Regions from separate parts of the Ochrobactrum vermis genome, predicted to be linked through region 2. Evidence: riboswitches for the same ligand, from Rfam matches in the RefSeq annotation. Region 2 holds a riboswitch; the other holds the start of a gene.
What was found. A riboswitch is a leader RNA that binds a small molecule or an ion and turns the genes downstream of it on or off. The one in region 2 is predicted to bind S-adenosylmethionine.
Positions count from the first base shown of each region.

Region 1 (4,420 bases), on a different contig from region 2:
ATTGCCGGATTGGTTGATCCGGATACAAGTACCGCTTTCTCGGCCAACATCCCTTGCATTACCAGTCACAGGCTGAGCTTTGAACTTGGCGAGCGATTGCAACGACAGGTGATCGCCGCCAATGATGCCGATTGCCTCGCCCTTGCCGAGGCAATCGAAGGTGCTGGTAAAGGGCATGAGATTGTCTTCTGCGCAGTGCTGGGTACAGGCGTTGGTGGCGGGCTTGTTGTCGATGGCCGGTTGGTTCGAGGTAAAGGCGGCTTGACTGGCGAATGGGGGCACGGCCCGATCCTCAACACTTCTGTAGAAATCGACGGACAAACTGTGCTGGTCCCACGCTTCAATTGCGGTTGCGGGCAAAGCGGTTGTGTCGATACGATTGGTGGTGCACGCGGGATCGAAAGGTTGCATCAGTTTCTGAACGATGTGGAAGCAAGTAGCCATAGAGTCTTGCAGGAATGGCTGGAAGGCCATCAGGAGGCGAGACGGACAATTACTGCCTATCTGCAACTCGTTGCTGATCCGCTTGCCGCCGTTGTCAATATAACCGGTACTTCGATCATTCCGGTAGGCGGAGGACTTGCTACCGCATCAGAGCTGGTTTCGGCGCTTGACACGGCGGTGAGAGCCAGAATTCTGCGAAAGACTGACAAGCCGTTAGTTGTTCCGGGTATATTCGGAAGCGATGGTGGTTTGGTGGGGGCAGCGATATTGGGACATCAGACGTGAGCGTGTTACTTGAAGTCTGCGTGGATAGCGCTGGGGGCTTGCGGTCGGCAATCGAAGGCGGTGCGGATCGCATCGAGCTCTGTTCTGCGCTCGAACTGGGCGGCTTGACGCCCTCGCAGGCATTGATGGAACTTGCCTCGAAAGCACCAATTCCGGTTTACGCAATGATCAGACCACGCGCGGGCAACTTCTGCTTTTCAACCGAAGATGAAGCCCTAATGGTGTCCGACATAGGCAACGCCAGAAGTGCTGGTTTGGCCGGTGTCGTTGTCGGTGCTTCGCGGAACGATGGTTCTCTCGATGTCGCCATGTTGGAAAGATTGGCTGCAGAGGCAAAAGGTCTTGGAACGACGCTCCATCGCGCTTTCGATCTGGTTCCGGATATGACGGCTGCACTACAACAGGCAATTGCACTTGGTTTCGAGCGCATCCTGACGTCTGGCCTGTCACAAACTGCGGAAGAGGGGTTGGATAGGCTGCGAATGCTGGCTGAAATGGCGCGCGGGCGCATCAGCATCATGCCCGGCAGCGGCATCAACGCCAAGAATGTTGGTCGAATAGTGGACGCAACTGGCGCAACGGAAGTTCATGCTTCATGCCGTGTTTTGCTCGATGAGAAGGATTCTCGTGCTATCGCCTTCGGTTTTGCTGCAGAACAATCATATCGGACATCGGCTCAGCATGTGAGTGCTTTGAAAGCCGCATTTGCAGACATTTAAAGGGTGTTCATTCCAAATTCGGCGTGTCTGTGAGTGTAAAATCCGCGAACCGTTTGGTTCGCGAAGCCGAAATTTCTCCTACACTTTAAGGTGAAGCTCAAACCCTATTGCCACCCCGAAAGAGTTTGAGTAGAAGTGACATTACATCAAGAGTTGGGGCGACGCCCAACGCCAACCTGCCTCTCCGGGCAAGGTGGTACTCTCTGTAAAGAGAGGATGTGGCCCAACCGGCAAATAAACGGATAGAGCCACTCGCGTCCGCTCCAACATAAACTAGGGACCGACGCGACATGCCGATTAAAATTCCTGATGATCTGCCTGCAACCAGTGTTCTCCAGGCTGAGGGCGTTATGGTCATGCGCGAAGCAGATGCCGTCCGTCAGGATATTCGTCCGCTGAAGATCGGTCTGCTCAACCTGATGCCGAACAAGGTCACCACCGAGACGCAGATTGCCCGCCTTCTCGGAGCAACTCCGCTGCAGGTCGAGCTGACCCTTGTTCGTATAACCAATCATGTGGCACGCCACACGCCTGCCGATCACATGCTATCCTTCTATCAGCCGTGGGAGGAAGTACAGGACCAACGCTTTGACGGCTTTGTCATCACGGGGGCTCCGGTCGAACGTCTCGAATTTGAGGAAGTCACCTACTGGGACGAAATGCAGCGTGTCTTCAACTGGACGCAGACCCATGTGCACCGCACTCTGAATATATGCTGGGCCGCGCAAGCTGCGGTCCATCATTTCCATGGCATGGGCAAGTATGAACTGCCGGGAAAGGCGTCAGGCGTCTATAGCCAGCGCAACCTTGCGCCGTCATCGCCTTACCTTCGCGGCTTTTCGGACGATTTCAAAATCCCGGTTTCGCGCTGGACCGAAGTGCGCAAGAGCGACATTCCGGCCAATAGCGATCTGAAAGTGCTGGTCGATAGTCCGGAGACGGGGCTGTGCCTGCTTGACGATCCGGATCATCGTTCACTGCATATGTTCAATCACGTGGAATATGACACCACATCGCTTGCGGATGAGTATTTCCGTGACATTCAGGCTCAGCCTGAAACGAAGGTTCCTGCGAATTATTTCCCCGGTGACGACGCGACGCGCCAGCCGGAAAATCGCTGGCGCAGCCACGCGCACCTTCTATTCGGGAACTGGATCAACGAGATGTATCAATCGACGTCTTACGACCTGGAAAATATCGGGAAGCGTTAAGAGCGCACAACAGCGAAAGCGCGACCAGAATACACCCGATCCAGGGCAGGGCTTGCAAGGACAAGCGTTGCAATGCAAGCCCGCCCGTAGCAGTGCCGAGCGCAACGCCTATATGCATGGCCGACAGATTGATCCCGACACCGGCATCAGCGGTTGCGGGATCGGTTGTGATGAGAAAGCTTTGGACGACGGGCGATATCATCCAACTGACACAGGCCCAGATCATTAGCACCGCACCGAAAACGGCACTGGACCCTGTCGCGAGCGGCATCGCCACCAGGGCCGTCAGATAGAGAAGGGGCGTCAGCACGATAGCCAGCCGCGGCGACAACTTGTCAACAAGCAACCCTCCGAGGTAACCTCCGGTCATTCCAGCTACACCGAAGGCCATCATTGCCCAGATAACGTTTCGAGAAGAGATGTGCACTGCTTCCAAAAGGTATGGCGCGAGATAGGCGAATACTACGAAATGACCGCCGATCATCAGGATGGAAACCAGTTGTGCGGATACCAGTCTGACAGATTTCAGGTGCGGTATATAGGGCGGCAAGCCGCGTAGGCTGCGTCCTGCGCGGGGCAATGAACGTGATGACAAAAGCAGAACCAGAGCTGCCATCAAAGCCAGACCGACGAATACCGCGCGCCAGCCCAACAACCCATTGACGAGCATTCCTGCAGGAACGCCTGCCACCATAGATCCGCTGATCCCCATGAATATGATCCCGATGGCGCGTCCGCGCATCGCAGGGCTGACCAGTTCCGTCGCCAGCATTGTGGCAATCAGACAAACGACTGCGCTTGCAGCAGCCATGCACATACGAGTGGCAAACAGGATGAGATAATTGGGGCTGATGCTTGCAATAATATTGCTTGCAATGAAAACAATCAGCGCAGTGATCAGAATGACTTTCCGCTCAAACCGCGTCGTGAGGATGAGTGCCAGTGGTGCAGTGAGAGCAAAGGTGATCGAGAAAACGGAAGTCAGTTGCCCGGCAGCACTGACCGAAACGTTCAAACCGGGGGCGATGCCCGGAAGAATGCCAACGATGATATTCTCGGCGGTACCGGTAACGAAAGTTGCTAGCGCCAGCACAAATAACCGAACGTCCATATTTGCCATTCCCTTTCATGGTAACACCATGCGGGCAGCAAAAATGGCCCGGCATGGCGGTGTTGCATGCCGGGTTTCGAGGCAAAGCTTCGGTTATCCCTGATATGATCTCATAACATCCAAACTGGAAGTGCTCTAGCTGGCGGCGCGCGCCAGCCACCTGTGCCAGTCGTCTTCCGACCCGTGAAAGACATTCAGGTCGATCTTTTCGTTGACGCCCTGTGACAGCCCCGATCCCGAATACTGCCAGAATGTCCACGGGCGACCCGGATAGACCTTGGATGGATGCTGGGCTACGGCACGCAGCCAGAATGGATAGTTGGTGAAGGCGCCTTTCAGATTGTCATCATAGAAATCCGGTGCGGTATAGATGATTGGCCGTTTGCCGTAATGCTGCTCCAGCCTGTCCATAAAGACCTGCATTTTTTCCCGCACCTGCGCCGGAGAAGGCCGCCGCTTGCAGGAGGAATCGCCGTTCCATTCGACATCGATGACAGGTGGAAGCGCGTCGGCTTCCTTCGGAACGTTGCGAATGAACCAGTCGGCCTGCTGGCTTGCTACACGACACCAATAGAAAAAGTGGTATGCGCCGCGTTTGATGCCTGCCGCTTTCGCTTCGCGCCAGTTCTCGCGGAACTTAGGATCAAGAT
Region 1 is NZ_PCOC01000002.1:1,428,205-1,432,624, reverse strand. Features, by position in the region: gene CQZ93_RS21010 (ROK family protein) at 1-729, shown strand, start outside; gene CQZ93_RS21005 (copper homeostasis protein CutC) at 726-1,448, shown strand; SAM-I-IV-variant riboswitch at 1,587-1,696, shown strand; gene metA (homoserine O-acetyltransferase MetA) at 1,739-2,659, shown strand; gene CQZ93_RS20995 (MFS transporter) at 2,604-3,770, opposite strand; gene CQZ93_RS20990 (glycoside hydrolase family 25 protein) at 3,906-4,420, opposite strand, start outside.
Region 1: linked by a shared signal. The riboswitch ahead of metA (homoserine O-acetyltransferase MetA) and the one ahead of CQZ93_RS01705 (O-succinylhomoserine sulfhydrylase) in region 2 are both predicted to bind S-adenosylmethionine.

Region 2 (4,420 bases):
CGGAGTTCGTGCAAAAGGCCTAAGCTGATCTTATTGCAAGCAAAGGAATGGCTCGCTGCTGGTCGTGGCGAGCCATTTCTATATGGACTTAACTTAATTCAAAGTGCGTCTTTGTTCGGGAATATCGAGCGAGAAAGCGGGGATGTCCACGTCGAACAGGCTGTCGCCGGAACCCTGCATCTGATAGCGCCCCACCATAACGCCAGAGGTGGTCGTTAGCGGGCAGCCCGAAGAATACTGAAATGAATCGCCTGGTTCGAGGGTTGGCTGTTCGCCAACCACGCCTGATCCGCGCACTTCCTCGACATACCCGTTCGCATCGGTAATCTGCCAGTAACGCGAACGCAGCTGCACGGTTTCGGCGGAATTGTTGGCTATGGTTATGCGATAGCCCCAGACATAACGGTTTTCATCGGGTTCGGACTGATCTTCCAAATAGAAAGGTTCGACCGAAACTTCGATCCCCCGCGTTACCGCTCTGTACATGCACACCCGCCCTACATTCGCATCGGTCTTGGCACTTGCAATCTGGCGAGGCCGGATAGCATAGGTGCTTTTTACTCAACGGTTCGCCGGTTTTGTTCATGGGAGCCGTTATTGATCCACCTATCGCTAAAGTTGCGGGGGAGGTCAATAATTCGGGTCGGTAAATGTGCGGCAATTGCCGGAATGTTCCGGCAATTGCATCGTTTGAGCCTCGGTTTGCAGCCTAAATGCCACAATATCGAGAAGCGAGTGTTCAGCGAGCGATCTTCAGTGCTGCTTCCACGTCTTCCACGAGGTCCTCAGTATCTTCTAGGCCGAGCGAGATTCGCAGCAGACCGTCCGAAATGCCCAGCTCCGCTTTCGCTTCATCGGAAAGGTTTTTGTGCGTGGTGGTTGCCGGGTGGGTAATAAGGCTTTTTGCGTCACCCAGATTGTTGGAGATGCTGAAAACCTGCAAGGCATTCTGGAACTTGAATGCCGCATCCTTGCCGCCTTCCAGTTCGAGAGCGATAAGCGTCGAACCGCCGGTCATCTGCTTGGCGATAATGTCGGCTTGCGGGTGATCTGCCCGTCCCGGATAGATCACGCGTTTCACGCCCGGCTTGCCGGCCAGGAAGTCGGCAACCGCAGTTGCGGACAGTGTTTGCTGGCGTACGCGTACGGAGAGCGTTTCAAGACCCTTCAGCATGATCCATGCATTGAACGGGCTGAGGCCCGGACCTGTATGACGGAAGTAGTCCTGCAGGGTGTTTTCAATCCATTCACGATCGGAGAGGACGACGCCCCCAAGGCAGCGTCCCTGACCGTCGATATGCTTGGTTGCAGAGTAAACGACGATATGTGCACCCAGCTCCAGAGGCTTCTGGAAAAGCGGCGTGGCGAAAACATTGTCGACGATCAGTTTGGCGCCCGCTTCATCGGCGACCTGCGCTACGGCGGCAATGTCGATGATTTCGAGCGTCGGATTGGACGGGCTTTCAAGGAACATCACCTTGGTGTTCGGGCGAACAGCCGCTTTCCAGTTTTCAATATCGGAGCCGTCGATGATCGAAATCTCGACGCCGTACTTCGGCAGAATTGTCTCAACGATGTAGCGACATGAACCGAAGACAGCGCGCGCAGAAATCACGTGATCACCGGCCTGCACCTGGCACAGAATGGCTGCTGCGACCGCTGCCATGCCGGATGCAGTGGCGCGCGCCTCTTCAGCGCCTTCCAGCGCGCACATGCGCTTTTCAAACATATCCGTGGTCGGGTTGGCATAACGCGAATAGATGAAACCCGGATCCTCACCCTTGAAGCGCGCTTCGGCGGCTTCGGCATTGGGATAAAGGAAACCCTGCGTCAGAAACATGGCTTCCGACATTTCGGCAAACCCGGAACGCAACGATCCGGCATGCACAAGTTCAGTTGCAGGGCGAAATTTACGGGTATTCTCAGTCGTCATTTTTCCAACCTGTCGAAAGCTGGTCGGCCGGGGCAGGATAGTCGAGCCTCGGCGGCCAATAAAAAACCGGCCTTGCGAAAACGCAAAAGGCCGGTAACGAACCGCGGCCTTTTTTAGCGAATTCTTTAACGTGGCTGCAAGCCGGCCGGCCAAATCACCACGGAACACTTTTCCATTATGCCTGTTGAGTAGAGCCGTCAATGCCGAAACAGTCTCATTTCGGGAAAAGTACATCCCGTACGTCCCGATAATACTCGGATTCCTGCGGAAAACCCGGTTTCAGGCTGCTCCAAGGGTTGGCATTGACGCTGCGACCGGTCAATGGTCTTTGTCAAGTAATGCTACGGCATCGGCCCAAAAATCGATTTCGATTTTTGGAAAGTACGATGCATAGATTCTAACAGTTAGAGCGACCTTTATGCGTCCAAACGGACGCACGGCGCTCTAGGCTACGGAGTGTCGGGTTGATGGTGCAGAAAGATGCTGGAATTCTGGCGGATGCGGATATTTCCGCGCTGTTTGAAAGCGGTTTGCTGGCGTCTCCACGCCCCCTTGATCCTGATCAGATACAGCCTGCAAGCCTCGATCTGAGGCTCGGTGCAAAAGCGTATCGTGTCCGCGCCTCCTTCATGCCGGGTCCCGGTACGCCGGTCATCGATAAGCTGGAACGTCTGAAGCTGCACGAGATCGACCTGACTGCTGGTGCAGTGCTTGAAACCGGTTGCGTTTATATCGTCCCGCTCCTCGAAGGCCTGGCGCTGTCGCCAGACCTCTCGGCATCGGCAAATCCGAAAAGTTCAACGGGCCGCCTGGATATCTTCACCCGCGTTATTGCTGACGGGGCGCAGGAATTCGACAAGGTGCCTGCGGGATACAACGGCCCCCTTTATCTGGAAGTCAGCCCGCGCACATTCCCGATCGTCGTGCGCACGGGTTCGCGCCTGTCGCAAATACGCTTCCGCAAGGGGCGGGCCCAGCTTGACGAGGCAGAACTCGCTGCACTGCACAATGCGGAAACGCTGGTTGCGGCCGAGATGCCGAATATCTCCGGCGGTGGCATCGCCCTTTCGGTTGATCTTTCGGGCGGTCCTGACAGGCTGATCGGTTATCGCGGCAAGCACCATACGGCTGTGGTCGATGTGGACAAGCGTGCCGCGCACGACATTCTTGATTTCTGGGAGCCCATCTACGATCGGGGCGCGCGTGAACTCGTGCTTGATCCGGATGAATTCTATATTCTCGTTTCGCGTGAGGCTGTGCACGTTCCGCCGCTTTATGCGGCTGAAATGACGCCGTTCGATCCACTGGTCGGCGAGTTCCGGGTTCACTATGCAGGCTTCTTCGATCCGGGCTTTGGACATAGCGCTGCAGGTGGCACCGGCAGTCGTGCCGTTCTGGAAGTCCGCAGCCACGAAGTTCCGTTCATTCTGGAGCACGGACAGATCGTTGGGCGCCTCATTTACGAGCACATGCTGCATCGCCCTTCAGCACTTTACGGCGTCGATCTCGGCTCCAACTATCAAGCGCAGCAGTTGAAGCTTTCCAAGCATTTTCGTTGACTATATCAGCCTCCTCCAAGCAGATATAGTTTTGGGCGGAGGAGAGCGACCTAAGTGACCAATGGAATTGAACGGGATCAGGTCAAGAAGCTGCAAGCGGCAACAGATGTCCCGCAACGCAGGCTATCGGTTGGTATTGTTGCGCTACCGGGCTTTACGCTGAGTGCACTGAGCCTTTTCCTCGATCCTTTTCGCCTTGCTGCCGATGATCGCGACAAGAGCCGTCAGATACGCTGTGCGTGGAAAATCTGCACGCTATCGGGGGCTCCTGTTACGTCCAGTTCCGGTATGGTGATCGAGCCAACCGCTCCTATCGGCGAACTCGACGATTGTGACTATGTCGCAGTTGTCGGCGGATTGCTCGCGCAATATCGGCCGCGACAACAGGCGCTGGTCGATCTTATCAAGCGCGCCGACCGACGTGGAAAGACCGTGGTTGGTCTTTGCACGGCTGCCTTTCTGCTGGCGGAAGCCGATCTTCTGCCAGATCGCAATTGCTGTGTGAGCTGGTTCCATCGCGACGATTTTCTGGAGCTTTTCGACGGTTATAGCGCTGATACGACCAGCCTGTTTCACCGGAGCGGAAGACACTTCACCTGCGCGGGTGGGTTAGGTACGGCATCGCTGGCGCTTTCAATCATACAGACCGAGATTTCCGAGGAACTGGCGCGCAAGAGCGCATCCATTCTTATGATCCCCTATGAGCTAGTGCGCTCCGAGCAGCCTGCCTTGAGCTTCAACGGCGTGCGCTCGCCGATGATCCGCAAGGCAATACGGATTTTCGAAGAAACACTGGAAGACCCTGTGCCGATGATCGACGTTGCGCGTCGGCTGGGAATTTCCGTTCGTCAGATGGAACGTGGTTTCAGGCTCGCCCTCGAACGAACGGCATTCGAGGTTCGCGAGGAGCTCCGGGTCAAAAAGGCCA
Region 2 is NZ_PCOC01000001.1:371,529-375,948, forward strand. Features, by position in the region: gene CQZ93_RS01695 (Hsp33 family molecular chaperone) at 1-23, shown strand, start outside; gene apaG (Co2+/Mg2+ efflux protein ApaG) at 94-486, opposite strand; gene CQZ93_RS01705 (O-succinylhomoserine sulfhydrylase) at 740-1,933, opposite strand; SAM riboswitch at 2,025-2,104, opposite strand; gene CQZ93_RS01710 (2'-deoxycytidine 5'-triphosphate deaminase) at 2,401-3,492, shown strand; gene CQZ93_RS01715 (GlxA family transcriptional regulator) at 3,547-4,420, shown strand, end outside.